DNA from 4 places in the Sporosarcina sp. P20a genome. Region 1 is predicted to be linked to each of the others. Evidence: riboswitches for the same ligand, from Rfam matches in the RefSeq annotation. Region 1 holds a riboswitch; each other region holds the start of a gene.

Region 1 (4,366 bases):
TAAAGGAGGAAATATATTTGACAAATCAATTCGAAACATCTCAAAACATGCAAGGCGGAGCGGTTCCCCCATCGATGAATCACGGTGGACATGAGTTATTTGATGTCAAAGAGGTTTTAAGCGCTACTCTCGGAGCATTGAACCAAGCGATGATTTTACGTCCACATGTCCAAGATCCAGAACTTCTCGATATTCTTGATCGACAATACCGATTCACGCTGGATGAGTACAATATCCTTGTCGAAAGTTTTAAGACTGGAAAAGACCCTTCACATCCTACACAGCGCTATCAAATGAAAGCAGGCAGCGATTTCATTTACGGGATGAAAGAAAAAGCACCGTCTAAACCTATTCAATCTACAGGTGAAATCAATGATGAAATCATTTCCGGCTTTTTGCTAGGCGCTACAAAAGAAGGCGCTACAGGCAAAACGGCTGCTTCATTAGAAGTATGTAATCCAGTCGTCCGCCGTGTACTTGCAGATTCTGTACCCAACTGTATAGAAATGGCATACGAATTGTCCATTTACCAAAACAAGCATCAGTATTATCAAGTTCCACAATTAAATGATCAGGATATGAATATGTTGCTTAATTCTTTTGCATCTTTTCAAGGTCAACCGGGTATGCCAAATAACCTTCAATAAATTAACGATTCAAGCAGATGGAGTTTTTCTCCATCTGCTTTTTGCTTTTACACTCGTTATATTTGTATACTATGTAGAAGAATACAATAGAGGAGTGTCTATATGAAAGTTGCGATCTTTGATTTTGATGGTACGTTGTACACTAAAGAAACCTTTAAATTACTCATGGAACAATTAAAGAATCATCCTACGTACAAGCAGCATTATAGAAAGTTCTATCGTTCGATATTACCACTTTACATTCGCTATAAATTAAAGATACTGCCTGAATCTGTTATGAAAGAGCGCTCGATGCACATTTATCTTAAAGCCTTAGATTCATTGACGATGACGGAACTTCACGAGTTTTTTAAAAGCATGCATACCGTAATGATGCCGGACTTCAATGAACAAGTCATTAATCGACTGGCAAAGCATCGTAGTGACGGATACCATGTCTTGCTCGTTTCTGGAGCCTACACTCCTTTCTTAAAAGCAGTCACAAGTCACCTGACATTTGATCAAATTATTGGCACTGACATCCCTTCTAATGGCGAACAACTCACGTTGGATCAGCCCTTACTACATATTCAAGGTACACGTAAAAATGAACAAATTTACCAAGCACTACATGGAGAAACTATCGACTGGGACAATAGCTTTGCCTATGGAGACAGCATTTCCGACCTTCCAGTCTTAGAGAAAGTTGGCTCCCCTGTAGCAGTTCGTCCAGATGAAAAACTTACTGCTGTGGCCAAACAAAGAAATTGGGAAATATTATAAAAAAACGTGAAGAGCTCTGATTGTTTCAGAGCTCTTCACGTTAAGTGGATTTTAATGTATTAATATATAAACTACCATCTGTCTGAATTTCTGCATAGAGAACATGCTCAGGCTTAGAAATCCCCTGCTTTTTTAATTGTTCTGTTAGCCAAGTATCAGTCAATTGAAGTTCTCGCATATTTTTCTCTTCCACTTTTCCGTTAGTAATAATTTCAGTGGGAATATATTTAGGCGGTGGTGATGGAGCTTTAACATCTTTCTTAGTCGCCGATTCCTCGCCCGCATTCAGCATGACACTCAAATTACCATTCGTTTCGAATATCGCATAATTGACATCTTTCATCGAGAATACGGACTGCTCTCGCAGCATCATATTTAGATCATTGAAACTCAACCGTAATTTACGCATGGAACCTTCTAGGATTTTACCATTCTGAATGACAATCATCGGTTTATCATCGAGTAATACGCGAAGCTTGATGGATTTGAATGATAAAAAGTTAGCAAGAATCGTTAACACTGCCCATAAAACCATTCCATATAAGCCATTTAAGAAAGGTGTTTCGGACTCTCCCGCCAAGTTTGCTGCAATAGAACCAATTGTTATGCCTGTCACATAATGAAAGAAAGTCAGCTGAGACACTTGTTTCTTCCCCATGAAACGCGCCAAAATCAGAAGCACAATAAATGAAATTACCGTTCGTAAAGTCATTTCCCAAAAAGCCAATTCCCAAAATTCATCTATGTTCACTGCATACACCTCCAGTATTCGGAGTATGTGCAAATTATAGCAATTTATACAGCAATTCTTTTAACTCCAGTTATAAGGAGTTTTCTGGTAGACATAGTAATTGAGCCAATTAGAGAATAATAAATGCGTGTGGGAACGCCAAGTATTCATAGGTTCTTTTGATGGATCATCATTTGGATAATAATTTACAGGAATATCAATATCGGCACCTTTTTCTACATCCCGAGAATATTCATCTCCCAACGTGTGTGCATCGTACTCTAAATGTCCAGTTACCATAATATGCTTTGCATCATTTGAAATCACGATGAATGCACCTGCCTCTTCAGAAGATGAGAGAAGAGTCAAATCGGGATGATTCTTTATCTCTTCTAATGAAACACCCGTATGACGTGAGTGTGGCGCTACAAATACATCATTGAATCCGCGTGCCAAATTCACTGTCGGATCGGTAATGTCATGTGAAAATACTCCAAAACACTTCTTTGCCAACTCGAACTTATCAATTCCGTAATGATGATAAAGCGCTGCTTGGGCACCCCAGCAAATATGCAGAACTGATGTAACATTCGTTTTTGTCCATTCCATGATTTCTTCTAACTCTTGCCAATAGACTACATCTTCAAATTGTAGAAGCTCAATTGGGGCTCCTGTAATAATCATACCGTCAAAACGACGATTTTTAACATGTTCAAAAGTAGTATAGAAGGTTTCTAGATGGGTCTGACTGACGTTTTTCGAAACATAGGTAGCAGTATTAAGGAATGTGACATTTACTTGTAATGGTGTATTGCCAAGCAATCGAAGCAATTGTAACTCGGTCTTCTCTTTTTCAGGCATTAAATTCAAAATCAATATGTTAATTGGACGGATATCCTGTGTGACCGCACGTTCTTCATCCATAATAAAGATTTTTTCTTCTTTCAGTAATTCTCCTGCTGGTAGATGTTTTGGTATGTTAATCGGCATGCTATTTCCCCCTTGACGTTCTTTTATTACTATTTCTATACAAAAAATCCCTCAATTCTCTTAGATAAGAAAATGAGGGTTGACCGTTCATCGTTCTTATCTCTCAAGACAACAATCTTGTTGGAGGTAGCACCTTCCTGTATGCACAGAGGTTGCTGAAGCTTCATCGGGCCAAATCCCTCAGCTTCTCTTGATAAGAAATATTTAATTACTGACTATTATAGCATTAATAATTTAATTGTATAGCAGAATTATCAAATTGTTCTGCGCATTCAAGTTTTGTAAATTGTAGATAGTACTTTTTGGTGTATAATAGAAAATACCAATTACTTTTCTTCAAGGAGGAGCTTATGAAGTCTTTAGGTATTGTTCGAAAAGTTGATCATCTCGGTAGGATTGTCATTCCAAAAGAACTTCGAAATTCTTTGTCGATCGATAAGGGTGATCCGATTGAAATTTTCGTAGAAGATGATAGAATCATTTTGAGAAAATATCAGGTTAACAGAGCATGTTTTATCACCGGTGATGTGATGGATGAAAACAAACAATTGTCAAACGGTCTATACATCAGTCCACAAGGCGCAAAAATCCTTATAGAGCAACTGAAAGATTTCACATAACATAAGACATAAAAGCTTATGCTAGAATATCTTTTTATAAAAAAGAGAACTGAAAACAACTTTTACAGTTGTCTTCAGTTCTTTTGTTAAATTGCTCCAATATTCCCTCATGGAGAATCAATGCGTTACGTTAAACTATTAATAAACCCTTCGATCTCTTCTTTAGTTTTATGGTTTTTACTAACGAAACGGCCTGTTTCTGTTCCTTCGCTGAATGCCACGAAGCTAGGAATACCGAATATATCCAACTGACTACAAAGGTCTATAAATTCATCTCGATCAATCGAAACAAATTCATACTCTGCAAATTCTTTTTCTAGTGTCGGTAAGAATGGTTCAATCACTCTGCAATCAGGACACCAGTCTGCAGTGAATAAGAAAATCACTCTTTCTTGTTGTTTAATTTGCTCAAATTGCTCTAGAGATTCTAATTTTCTCAATTTCCAACACTCCTCTTACTGATTAGTATAAGCTCACTATAACACTCTTACCTGCACTTTTCCCCTTCAGACGACTTAGGCTATTTCCTACCACTTAGTTCAATTCAAGTTGTTTTTTTATAATTAACCGCCCAAACACGAACGTTCACAAATAATTCAATAACTACGTTCGCGTTT
Region 2 (4,366 bases), on a different contig from region 1:
AAAAAAATCACTCAAAAGAAAATGAGTGAGTAATGTTATTCTTTTACTGACTTCCAATGATCTATTAGAACAGACTCCACATTCAGAAGATGGGCTTGCATAGTACTAGATGCAATTTCTGGTTGCTGTGATTTAATCGCTAAAAATATGGCCTCATGCTCATCATGCAAACGATCTACTGTCGCAGTCTCCGAATAAAGGCAAATACGACGTGTCTCTCTCATCGATTCACTCATTAGTCCTGCCACTTGGCTCAATAAATTTACCAATAATGGATTTTTTGTTGCTTCTGCGATTGCAAAATGGAAGTCTAGATCCGCTTTTTCACCTAGCAAAATATCCCCGGCATGCTTTTTCATTTCATTGAGTGCAGTTTCCATCTTTTTTAAATCGTATACTGTACGGGATTCTGCTGCATTTGCTGCAGCTCCGGTTTCAACTATTTTTCTCACAGCTAACAAATGTTGAATATCCTGTTGATTCATGAGCATGGCACTCTGTAACGGAAAGATCATATCGACGGATGAAAACTCCTTGACATATGTCCCCTCTCCTTGTCGCATTTCGATAAGCCCTCTAGCACGTAATGTTGATAAGGCTTCGCGAATTGTTGATCTGCCAACTGTAAAGTTTCCAGCCAGTTGCTGTACAGAATCTAATTTATCACCCGGCTTTAACTCTCCAGATTGAATGGAGTCTAATAAACTATCCGCCACTTCTTCATATATTTTCTTCTGTTTAATTTGCTTATATTTCATGTTGCTCACTCCGTCCTATCACTTATCAAGCTCGATTTCTCCAGTTGTAGCAAGTTCCTTTTATGTTCCATACCATCACGATAGCCTGATAATCCTCCACTTTTTGCAACCACACGGTGACAAGGCACCGCGATCAATACCGGATTTTTACCTATTGCAGATGCTACAGCCCGAACAGAAGATACTTTCCCTATTTGTTCTGCAATTTCCGAATAAGTTACGATTTCACCATATGGTATTCGTTGTAGTGCTTCCCATACTTGCAGTTGAAAGTGTGTTCCCTTTAAATCAAGCGACAGCTCTGAAAAACCAGTAGCTTTCCCTGAAAGATACTCTTTGAACTGACTTGTATAGACTTCAAGCTTTGTTTCGTCTTTCTTTAATTCTTTATTATCAAATCGCTTAGTCCAATCCTTCATTTGTTCCAAACCTTTTTCGGCAAGTCCCACGTAGCAAAGTCCCTTTTCTGTAGCAGCTAGCGTCACTGTCCATTCGTCGAAATCAAATTGTGTCCAATAAACCAGTATGTCCACTCCCCTTTACCCGAATAATTTCAAGCCAACCGCACCGAGAATGATGAGAGATAAAAAGAAGAGACGTTTGACACTAGCAGATTCTTTGAAAATCAAAATCCCCATTAATACGGCTCCTGCTGCTCCTAACCCTGTCCATACCGCATAAGCTGTACTCATCTGAATTTCACGCATCGCAAGTGATAGAAAAACAAAGCCAAAACCAAATATCCCCACAATAAGTAACAATCTTTTAATTGAACGCTTCTGTAAATAATAATTAATACTTAACACACCGAAAATCTCCCCGAGACTCGCAATAGCCAAGTACACCCAAGCCATTGTCAGCTACCTCCTTCTGTGTTCACTTTTTCATCTGTAGTCAACTTAATGCCGACTACCCCAATGACGATTAATCCGATGAATGTCAGCGTAACCCATGTGAAGCCTACTTGAAAGATGAATATATCCACTAAAAGGATTGCAGCGGCACCTGATCCGGTAAAAACTGCGTATACCGTCCCGGAAGGTAATTTTTCACATGCTTTAATAATGAAATAAAAACTGAAAACAATTGCCACACCGGTTCCAGTCCATTGAATAACTGTTTCAGAGTAACGAAGACCGACTACCCAGAAAATCTCTATAATAGCCGCTAGCGCGACATAACCCCAAGCCAAAATAAAAATCTCCTTTCATCATGAAGAGTATCTATAAGTATAGCAAATCTTTTACTGGAACAAAAAATCATCGAATGACGATAAAAGGGAACTTGCATCTAGTATATCTGCATGATAGAATAAATCCGTCAACAGTTTTGCCTATATTGTGAATATTCTTATCGAGAGAGACGGAGGGATAGGCCCAGCGATGTCTCAGCAACCAGCCCCAGGCACGGTGCTAATTCCAAGGGTGACACCACCTTGAAGATGAGAATACTGTATACACTTGTATGTTCGAGGGCCTATTCGAAAAGAAGAGGTTCTTTTTTATTTTTCTGGGGGGGATGGATATTCATGACAAACAACGGATTAGAAACTAGATTAGTACAACTTGGAAACCATAGTGATGAGAAAACCGGAGCAGTAAATACGCCGATTTACTTGTCTACAGCATACCATCATGAAGGTCTGGGCAAATCTACTGGATATGATTACACACGTACAAAAAACCCTACGCGTTCTGTCTTAGAGGATGGAATTGCAAACTTGGAATCCGGTGATCAAGGATATGCGTGCAGTTCTGGAATGGCAGCCATTCAACTAATTTTATCATTATTTAAGACAGGTTCAGAACTATTAGCGCCTGAAGACTTATATGGCGGCACGTATCGCTTATTTAATCAATATGAAGAGACTTACAATGTGAAGACGCGATACTTATCGTTCGATGATGTTTCAGAAGTCGAGCAAGCGATTACTAATCGCACAAAAGCGATCTTCTTGGAAACACCCACCAATCCATTAATGCAAAACATAGCAATCAGTACGTATGCGGAATTGGCGAAAAAACATGGTTTATTGCTAATTGTCGACAATACGTTCTTAACACCCTATTTCCAGCGACCTATTGAAGAAGGTGCAGATATTGTCATTCATAGTGCAACGAAATATATCGGGGGACATAATGACGTACTAGCAGGTTTAGTCGTCGCAAAGGGTGAGGATTTATGCGAACGCCTATTTACTAACCATAATGCGATTGGAGCTACATTGTCTCCCCTTGACTCATGGCTTGTCGTTCGCGGTCTAAAAACATTGCACTTACGTATGAAACAACATGACGCGAATGCGAAAGCAATGGTATCTTATTTAGAACAAGAACCACTCATTGTCGATGTGCTCTACGCTGGTATTGGGGGTATGTTGTCATTCCGCGTACAGAATAGCGAGTGGGTGGGACCATTCCTTGAAAACATGAACCTTATTTCATTCGCTGAAAGTTTGGGTGGTGTGGAAAGCTTTATCACGTATCCGACTACACAGACACATATGGATATTCCATTGGAAGAACGTAATCGCCGTGGAGTGGACGACCGTCTGCTACGTTTCTCAGTTGGAGTCGAAGATGTAGACGATTTGATTGCTGATGTGAAACAAGCTCTTTATGCTGCAAAAGAAGTAGTCGGAGGCATAAAAGTTTAATAATAGTAAACAGTACAACTCGAACCGTCAGTTTAACTATGACAGTTCGAGTTTTTTATGTAGTCAAAGCAATGAAGCTAAATCTTTCAATAGTTAGACATTAAAGTATATAATAAAAAAGAACATACGAATATTATTGGAGGCGATATTGTTGAAACGTTTAGAAAATAAAGTAGCAGTTGTAACTGGCGCTGGTTCTGGGATTGGACGAGAAATTGCTGAGCTATATGCGCGTGAAGGTGCAAAGCTTATCATTGCAGATATGAATATGGAAGGTGCGGAAGAAACTGTCCAGACGATCAAAAGTGCTGGCGGTGAAGCGCTAGCAGTTAAAACCAACGTGACAGTTGAGGAAGATGTACAAAAAATGATTGATACAGCAGTTGAGCGATTCGGTACACTTGATATTCTAGTGAACAATGCCGGGATTATGGACAATATGTACTCTGCGGCTACAGTGACAGATGAAGTATGGGACAAAGTATTAGCAATCAACACAACAGGTGTGATGCGTGCAACTCGTAAAGCATTGGCTATCTTCGAAGAGAAAAAATCAGGGGTTATCGTCAACATGGCTTCTATCTCAGCAGTGACAGGTGGTAGAGGTGGTTTTGCTTACACCGCTTCAAAGCATGCGGTCGCAGGGATGACAAAAAGCGTTGCTTCTCAATACGGTCCATTAAACATCCGCTGTAACGCAATTGCCCCAGCGCAAATACCAACTAATATCACAAACAGCTTGACCCAACCGGATGAATTCGGCATGAAGCAAGCATTAAGGGGCGTAAACATGATGAGCCGTCCAGGAACTAAGGAAGAAATTGCAAACATTGCACTATTCCTTGCATCAGATGAATCCTCTTATGTTAACGGCGTCATCATGGAAGCTGACAATGGATGGTCTGCATATTAAGATTTACTATCTCTTGGCAACAAGAATTGGAAACATTTG
Region 3 (4,366 bases), on a different contig from region 1:
GATATTAATATGGGATGCCCTGTGCCGAACGTTGCAACAAAAGGTAAAGGCAGTGGGCTGATTAACCATCCTGAAACCGCCGCGGCAATTATTCAAGCTGCAAAAGCTGGCGGATTACCTGTCAGTGTCAAGACGCGTCTTGGCTACACTGACATTGAAGAGTGGCGCACATGGCTCAGACATGTACTGGAGCAAGATATCGCGAACCTTTCGATCCATCTACGTACTCGTAAGGAAATGAGTAACGGCAATGCACATTGGGAATTGATTCCTGAAATCAAAAAGCTTCGTGATGAAATAGCGCCCGACACATTGCTGACGATCAACGGGGATATTCTTGATCGTCATATGGGTATGGAGCTTGTGGAAAAGTACGGTGTGGATGGGGTTATGATAGGACGTGGAATATTTCATAATCCATTTGCATTTGAAAAAGAGAAGAAAGAGCATGATCATAAAGAGTTGCTGGATCTTTTGCGTCTACACCTGGATCTCTTTGATAAATATTCGACAGAACTTGAACCTCGACTATTTAAACCACTACGTCGTTTCTTCAAGATTTACATTAAAGGGTTCCGTGGAGCAGCCGAACTTCGAAATGAATTGATGAGCACGAATACGACAGATGAAGTGCGTGCACTATTGGACACCGCAGACCTCGATTAATATATTTCAGAAAAGCCTGTAACGAAAATGATTTTAGACATGTGAAAGCCTCCTTGCCATTCCAGAAATACTGGGATGAGTAAGGAGGCTTTTTGCATAATGGATGTTAGGTGCAATTACATGTTCTTATTTAAATAAACCGAGCTTTTCAATACGACGAACCGCTTCTTGCAACCGTTCTTCACTTTCTAACAACCCAACACGAATATATCCTTCTCCATGAACACCAAATCCGTTCCCTGGTGATACTGCGACGTCTGCTTTATCCAGTAATAAATCGGCGAAAGTTTCGCTTGTAAAGCCCTCTGGGACAGGTAGCCAAGCGAAAAATGATCCGGTAGGAGCTGTGACATCCCAACCGATGCGTTCGCACTCCGTTAGCAATACTGTCAGGCGACCTTCATAGAGAGCAACTAACTCTTCAACACATTGTTGTGGTCCCGTCAATGCTTCAATTGCGGCACGTTGAACTGCTGGGAAGATACTAGTGAATAAATGGTCTTGCAATACATTTAAAGCTTCTATTATTTCAGAGTTACCGACTGCAAAACCAACACGCCAGCCTGCCATATTATACATTTTGGAAAGGGACAGCATTTCAATGCCGACTTCTTTTGCCCCTTCTGTTTGTAAGAAACTTATCGGTTTCTTGCCTTCGAAACCAATGCCCCCATATGCAAAATCTTGTAAGACAGCAATCTGATTTTCTTTAGCAAATGCTACAGTTTTTTCATAAAACTCGGGAGTTGCTGTGACGCCTGTAGGATTACTAGGATAGTTTAAGTACATTAATTTAGCATCTTTTTTCTGATCATCGGTTAGTTCATCGTAATCAGGAAGAAATTCATTTTCCTTACGTAACGGCATCGTATCATATCGAATACCAGCTAAACTTACACCTGACAAGTAATCGGGATAACCAGGGTCTGGCAGCAATAATAGATCTCCTTCATTCATAATAGCTAAAGGTAGTTCTACAACACCAATTTTTGTGCCGCCGAGAACCGCAACTTCAGTTTCAGGGTCAATCGTGACATCGTATTCACGCTGATAATATTCAGCGACTGCTTGTTTTAAAGCAAGTGTCCCTCTGAATGGAGAGTAACCGTGTGTCGCTGGATCTTCAACGGCTTCTTGCAACGCTTTAATAATATGAGGAGGTGTTGGCTGATCAGGATTTCCACGCCCTAGATTAATCACATCTCTGCCTTCATCCATAGCCTTTTCTACTTTATTTAATAATATCGTAAAGAAATGCGGAGGGAGATTCTGTAACCGGTTGGACAGTGCCATAGTTTATTCCTTCTTTCTTTGATAGGGTATTTGCGTTAAGTATACATAGATCATACTAGACTTTTCAATAGAAGGTTTATTATTCGATTCCAGACGATTGCAAAAATTGAGTGCAATAAACAAAGTTGATTGAAAAGGTCGGATATTCTGTTGAATTGTCGTTATTCACCTTGACAGTTTTATTAATTCAGATTAGTATATGTTTTACGCATATAGTTTAATATCAATCTCTTATCAAGAGCGACTGAGGGAAAAGGCCCGTTGAAGTCCAGCAACCCCTTGAATGAATCAAGGAAGGTGCCAAATCCTACAGCATGGTTTTCCATCTGAGAGATAAGCTGAGAATATTTCAGTAATTCTTTCATTTAGAAAAATGAAAGAATTTTTTTAATTTAAAGAGAAGTGTTAATGCTATCAATTAATTATTATTATTTACTTGAATGTAGAAAGAAGTGAGAACATGATCCAAATTCAACATTTGTCTAAGGTATATCAGACAAAAGATAGAGTGGTAAAGGGTGTAGATGATGTATCACTAGACATCGAGACTGGAGAAATATTTGGTATTGTCGGTTATTCAGGAGCGGGGAAAAGTTCTCTCATACGCTGTTTGAATTTGTTGGAAAAACCAACGAGCGGTACGATTTTAATTAATGATGTGAATTTAACGAAACTATCAGGAGTTCAACTTCGGCAGGCGCGCTTGAAGATTGGAATGATATTTCAGCACTTTTATTTAATTAGCCAAAAGACGATTTTCGAAAATGTCGCATTTGCTTTACAGGCAGCAAAAATGCCATCAGATAAAATAGAGATTCGTGTAATGGAACTACTGGAAATGGTGGGATTGTCTGAAAAACGCAATGTATATCCAGCGCAGTTGAGCGGAGGACAGAAGCAACGCGTTGGTATTGCGAGAGCCTTAGCCAATAATCCATCCGTTTTGCTTTGTGATGAAGCGACATCCGCACTGGATCCCAACACGACGATGTCTATATTACGATTGTTGAAAAAGATCAATAAAGAATTGAATATTACCATTGTGTTAATTACGCATGAGATGAATGTGGTAAAAGAGATTTGTGATCGCATGGCGATTATGCAGGATGGTAAAGTCATTGAAGAAGGACAAGTGTATGACATCTTTTCTAACCCGGTTCAACCTTTGACAAAGGAGTTTATTAGCAGTGTAGTGTCTTATGACATCCCTAAAGCTGTCATATCTAATTTGGTCGGTACACTGATAAAAATTACATTTAAAGGTGAAGTAGCGATGGAAGGTGTGATTTCCGATACGATGCAGAAGTATAAAGTCAAAGGTAACTTCCTGCATGGGTCGATTGAATATATTCAAGAACGAGCACTTGGGATTTTCTTAATGGAATTACAAGGTGAACATGAAGAAGTAGAGCAAGCGATTGCATACATACTTGAACAAAACGCACAAGTGGAGGTGATCCGACAACATGTTTGATCTAGCCCACATCATGGAACTTATGCCGGATATTATAAAAGCATTTGGTGAAACACTTTATATGATAGGCATCTCCCTTTCGATTGCGCTGATTATTGGGTTGCCGCTTGGTGTTCTATTATTTACAACAGATAAAGGATTATTTTTAGAGAACCGTGCAATTAATTCGGTTGTTGGATTTTTCGTCAACATTATTCGCTCGATTCCATTCATTATTCTACTTGTAGCCCTAATACCTTTGACGAAACTGATTGTTGGAAATACGATTGGACCGGCAGCTGCAAGTGTATCGCTTTCTGTTGCAGCGATTCCTTTCTTTGCGAGGATTGTTGAGACGTCCATGCGTGAAATAGACAAAGGTGTTATAGAAGCAGCCATTTCAACGGGTGCTTCACCATGGATGATTATTTGGAATGTGTTACTACCTGAATCTAAGTCGAGTATTATCCAAGGACTTACACTGACGTTAATCAACTTAGTTGCCTATTCAGCAATGGCTGGATTTGTTGGGGGAGGCGGAATTGGAGATTTGGCCATTCGTTTTGGCTATTACCGATATGATGACAGTATTATGCTAGTTACCGTCGCCATTTTAATAGTGCTAGTGCAGTTGATTCAATTTGGTGGAGATCGTTTTTCAAAAATGATAGATAAAAGATAAAAGGGGAGAGATGGATTTATGAAGAAACTAGTACTGGCATTCATTCTTACTGCGCTGGTTGCGGCATTAGCAGCTTGTGGAGGAGAAAAGTCTACTGAAAAGTCGGATGATGATAAAAACATTCGTTTTGGTGCAACAGCAGGTCCATATAGTGACATGTTAAAAAAAGCCATTCAACCAGCACTTGAGGAAAAAGGATATACTGTTAAAATAACAGAATTCAGCGACTATATTCAGCCGAATATTTCGTTGGACAGTGGAGATATTGATGC
Region 4 (4,366 bases), on a different contig from region 1:
AAAGGAGGATTACGACTATGACTATGACATACTACGGCTATCCGAAATGTACCACATGCCGCAAAGCGAAGAAATGGCTCGAGAACGAGGGGATTTCATTCGAAGAACACAACATCGCCGAACAACCACCGAGCGAAGACGACCTTCGTAGCATGATCGCGAACTCCGGGCTCGAAATGAAAAAGTTCTTCAACACAAGCGGCATGAAATATCGCGAGCTCAATTTGAAAGACAAACTACCTACCATGACAGACGACGAAAAGATCGCGCTCCTCGCCTCAGATGGGATGCTCATCAAACGCCCAATCGTTTCTGACAACCAAAAAGTAACTGTCGGATTTAATGAAACAACCTACACAGAAACGTGGAAGAAGTGATCTAGAATCTTGTCTTTATGCGGGAACTATGGCAAACTAAAGGTAGATAAACTATTATATTTTTGGAGGTAACGACATGAGCACACCAAAAGATTTACGTTATTCAGAAGAGCACGAATGGGTAAAAGAAGAAGACGGTAAATACCGTATTGGTATCACACATTTCGCACAGTCTGAACTAGGGGATATCGTATTCGTTGAGCTTCCACAAGTTGGAGATCAATTGAAATCAGACGAGCCTTTCGGAAGTGTTGAATCAGTGAAAACTGTTTCTGAGTTGTATGCTCCACTAACTGGTAAAGTTGTAGAAGTGAACGAAAACCTTGAAGACAGCCCGGAATTGGTTAACGAATCTCCATACGAAGGTGCATGGATGGTAGTAGTCGAAATCGATAACAAAGCTGAATTAGATGAATTAATGACGGCTGAGCAGTACGAAGAAATGACAGCTGAATAATATTCTAAAAGAAAAGCGCTGGAACGTCCCAGTGCTTTTTTTACACGCTAGGAGGAAACAGGATGGACCCGAAAGTTCTCATTGTAGAAGGCGGTTCGGATCGTAAGCGGCTAGTGCCGATCCTTGCTGAGCCTGTAGAGATTCTTTGTACGAATGGCACCATCAGCGCGTACCATATTGAGGAACTGCTTGAACCGTATGAGCAGCAGGACCTGTTTGTTTTTATGGATGCGGACGCGTCAGGTGAGTCCATTCGTAAGCTGTTCAAACAACTGTATCCAGAAGCGAGACATTTATATACCGATCGTCTCTACCGCGAAGTAGAAACGACTCCCATTAAACTATTGGCTAGCATTTTAGCTGCCGCCAATTTTAAAGTACATTCCAAATACTTGGCAGGTGGACCACATGAATAATTGGACAATTGAAGACTGGCAACGCGCACAGGCGGCAGAGCAAGTAGCCGCTTTTTATTTATATACACCGATGTGTGGAACGTGTGCAGTCGCTTCAAAAATGCTCACGGTGATCGAGGCGATGCGCCCGAAACTACCGATTGGAAAGGCGGACTTAAATTACGTCCAAGACATCGCAATAGAATATGAGGTGGAAAGCGTTCCTTGTTTACTCATTCAACGCAAAGGACAGCCATTAGAAAAAATTTACGCCTTTCAATCCGTCCCGTATCTACTAGAGAAGCTCAGTTGACAAAAGAAATCAAAGTATGGTATAAGTAGTTAATCAATTGAATACGTAACTCTTATAAAGAGCGGTGGAGGGAAGTGCCCTATGAAGCCCGGCAACCGTCACATATGTGAAATGGTGCCAATTCACTCAAAGCCTAATGCTTTGATAGATGAGAGAAATGGTAACGTACATAACTATATACGTTCGGCCTTTCTGCTTGTCTGCAGGAAGGCTTTTTTTATTAACAAAAGCGGAAAGTACCATGTAGACTCGACAGGCGTTGGAGGACTTACCACTAAGGCGCAGTTTGCCTTTTTGGAAAGTCTGAAACGACCCGAGAGCCTGGCGCTTGCAGCTAGATGAAACAAAAGCGGAAGATGCCGTTTAGCTCCGACAGGCGTTGGAGAGCTTACAAGCAAGGCGCTTTTTGCCTTGAATGTAAGATCGAAACGACCCGAGGAGCTGGCATCTGAAGCTAGATGAAACAAAAGCGGAAAGCGTCGTGTAGCTTTCCGAAAACACAACAAAAAGACTTAATCAAGGTGGTGCGGAAAATGATTCAACTAACAAACGTTCATAAAAGATTCCAATTGAACCGTTCAGAAATTGTCGCGGTAGATGACGTGACATTAGCCATCGAAGAGGGAGAAATTTTCGGCGTCATCGGTTACAGTGGAGCAGGAAAAAGTACATTAATTCGACTATTGAATGGTCTTGAAACACCTACGTCCGGCAGTATTATGATTCACGGACAAGAAATGACGACATTAAAAGGTTCTGGCCTTCGAGATGCACGTCAGAAGATCAGTATGATCTTCCAGCACTTTAACTTACTGTGGTCAAGAACGGTAGAAGAAAATATTATGTTTCCTCTTGAAATTGCTGGCGTGAAGAAATCGGCACGAAAGCAAAAAGTGAAGGAATTGATTGATCTCGTTGGACTGACGGGCCGTGAACAGGCGTATCCATCGCAATTATCAGGTGGTCAGAAGCAACGTGTCGGCATTGCACGAGCGCTTGCGAATGATCCGGAAGTATTGCTTTGTGATGAAGCAACGTCCGCACTAGATCCTGAAACGACGAATGCAATACTAGATTTATTGACGGAAATTAATGAACGTCTTGGATTAACGATCGTTTTGATTACGCATGAAATGCACGTCATCCGCAAAATCTGTCATCGCGTAGCGGTCATGGAGGCGGGTAAAGTGGTAGAGGCGGGTAATGTACTGGATGTTTTCCAATCCCCACAAGCGGATATTACGAAGCGTTTCATCTCGCAGGTAACAGATACCGGCGATACGGACGCAGCGATGGCGCATTTACAGGAAGAGTCACCGCACGGCAAGTTGATCAAGCTAGCTTTCATTGGCGAACGTACAGAGCAGCCGGTACTTGCTGAATTGATTCGTAAATTCCCAATCGACGTCAACATCGTGCAAGGAAATATTTCGACGACACGTGACGGCGCATACGGTACACTCGTCTTGCAACTAGTAGGGGACGTGGTAATTATTGAGGAAGCTATTGCTTTCCTTGATGCCAATGAAGTGAAGACGGAGGTGCTGGTCCATGATTGAGCAATGGTTCCCGAACGTTAACTGGGATAAAATGTGGCAAGCAACGGGCGAGACGCTTTATATGTCTGCTTACTCAACAGTCTTCACGTTTGTTTTTGGTATTGGACTCGGTCTGTTATTGTTTTTAACAACTCCTGGTCAGTTATGGGCGAATAAAATCACGAATGTCTTTACGGGAGCATTCGTAAATATATTCCGATCGATTCCGTTTATCATTTTGATCATTTTATTGTTGCCTCTGACTAATTTATTAATAGGAAGTATGCGTGGACCGAATGCCGCATTGCCTGCGTTAATTATTGGTGCAGCTCCGTTTTACGGACGCATGGTATTAATTGCATTGCAGGAAATCGATAAAGGGGTTATCGAAGCAGCACGTTCCATGGGTGCCAAAACGTCTACGATCATTTTCAAAGTATTGTTGCCAGAATCAATGCCTGCACTCGTGTCAGGGATTACGGTGACGTCGATTGCGCTTGTTGGCTACACAGCGATGGCAGGGGTAATCGGTGCTGGAGGACTCGGTACGCTCGCGTATCTCGAAGGGTTCCAGCGTAACCGTGGAGATGTCACGATGATGGCGACGATTTTAGTGTTAGTTATCGTGTTTATCATTCAGTTTATTGGTGATTTCATTGTGAAACGTTTGGACAAGCGATAATAGGATTTTCAGGGAAACCTGTTAACCATAAAACATTCCATAATGGAGAGGGAGAAATGTGGACATGAAGAAGTTTTTATTCGGTCTATTCGCAGCTGTATTAGTGCTTGCACTGGCAGCTTGCGGAACAAAAGACGAGGGTAGTAAAGATAATGGAGCACCAGATGTAGATGATGCAGAAAAAGGCGAGAAAACGTCGCTAATAGTCGGTGCGTCTAACACACCGCACGCAGTAATCTTGGAAGAAGCTAAGCCACTATTAGCTGCAAAAGGCTATGATTTAACAATTGAAAGTTATACAGACTATGTATTGCCAAATAAAGATCTAGAAGAAGGTAGAATTGACGCGAACTATTTCCAACACATTCCGTATCTAGAGAGCCAAATGGCTGATTTCGGCTATGACTTCGTTAATGCAGGCGCAATCCACATCGAGCCAATTGGTGTGTACTCTAAGAAATATGATTCACTAGAAGAACTTCCTGACGGTGCGACGATCTTAATCAGTAACTCTGTTGCTGACCACGGCCGCGTACTAGCAATGCTTGAAGAAAAAGGATTGATCAAGCTAGCTGACGACGTAGAAAAAGTGAAAGCTGAAGTA

Evidence for each region. Region 1 has a riboswitch for S-adenosylmethionine ahead of metA (homoserine O-acetyltransferase MetA). Riboswitches for the same ligand answer to the same signal wherever they lie in the genome.
Region 2: it holds a riboswitch for S-adenosylmethionine, as region 1 does, so the genes downstream of both, CSV72_RS06915 (methionine biosynthesis PLP-dependent protein) here and metA (homoserine O-acetyltransferase MetA) in region 1, are expected to answer to the same signal.
Region 3: it holds a riboswitch for S-adenosylmethionine, as region 1 does, so the genes downstream of both, CSV72_RS06500 (methionine ABC transporter ATP-binding protein) here and metA (homoserine O-acetyltransferase MetA) in region 1, are expected to answer to the same signal.
Region 4: it holds a riboswitch for S-adenosylmethionine, as region 1 does, so the genes downstream of both, CSV72_RS12655 (methionine ABC transporter ATP-binding protein) here and metA (homoserine O-acetyltransferase MetA) in region 1, are expected to answer to the same signal.

Annotation. Positions count from the first base shown of each region.
Region 1 is NZ_PDYT01000005.1:44,117-48,482, forward strand. Features, by position in the region: gene CSV72_RS07240 (spore coat protein) at 12-647, shown strand; gene CSV72_RS07245 (HAD family hydrolase) at 750-1,409, shown strand; gene CSV72_RS07250 (YetF domain-containing protein) at 1,450-2,154, opposite strand; gene metA (homoserine O-acetyltransferase MetA) at 2,221-3,129, opposite strand; SAM riboswitch class I at 3,223-3,329, opposite strand; gene CSV72_RS07260 (AbrB/MazE/SpoVT family DNA-binding domain-containing protein) at 3,480-3,749, shown strand; gene CSV72_RS07265 (thioredoxin family protein) at 3,875-4,189, opposite strand.
Region 2 is NZ_PDYT01000004.1:113,398-117,763, reverse strand. Features, by position in the region: gene CSV72_RS06935 (FadR/GntR family transcriptional regulator) at 36-758, opposite strand; gene CSV72_RS06930 (methylated-DNA--[protein]-cysteine S-methyltransferase) at 764-1,291, opposite strand; gene CSV72_RS06925 (DMT family transporter) at 1,298-1,612, opposite strand; gene CSV72_RS06920 (DMT family transporter) at 1,615-1,950, opposite strand; SAM riboswitch class I at 2,106-2,206, shown strand; gene CSV72_RS06915 (methionine biosynthesis PLP-dependent protein) at 2,287-3,414, shown strand; gene CSV72_RS06910 (glucose 1-dehydrogenase) at 3,566-4,327, shown strand.
Region 3 is NZ_PDYT01000004.1:34,172-38,537, forward strand. Features, by position in the region: gene CSV72_RS06490 (tRNA dihydrouridine synthase) at 1-666, shown strand, start outside; gene CSV72_RS06495 (pyridoxal phosphate-dependent aminotransferase) at 793-1,959, opposite strand; SAM riboswitch class I at 2,188-2,299, shown strand; gene CSV72_RS06500 (methionine ABC transporter ATP-binding protein) at 2,420-3,433, shown strand; gene CSV72_RS06505 (methionine ABC transporter permease) at 3,426-4,094, shown strand; gene CSV72_RS06510 (MetQ/NlpA family ABC transporter substrate-binding protein) at 4,113-4,366, shown strand, end outside.
Region 4 is NZ_PDYT01000018.1:285-4,650, forward strand. Features, by position in the region: gene CSV72_RS12635 (arsenate reductase family protein) at 18-377, shown strand; gene gcvH (glycine cleavage system protein GcvH) at 454-834, shown strand; gene CSV72_RS12645 (toprim domain-containing protein) at 897-1,250, shown strand; gene CSV72_RS12650 (thioredoxin family protein) at 1,243-1,542, shown strand; SAM riboswitch class I at 1,592-1,697, shown strand; gene CSV72_RS12655 (methionine ABC transporter ATP-binding protein) at 2,076-3,101, shown strand; gene CSV72_RS12660 (methionine ABC transporter permease) at 3,094-3,762, shown strand; gene CSV72_RS12665 (MetQ/NlpA family ABC transporter substrate-binding protein) at 3,827-4,366, shown strand, end outside.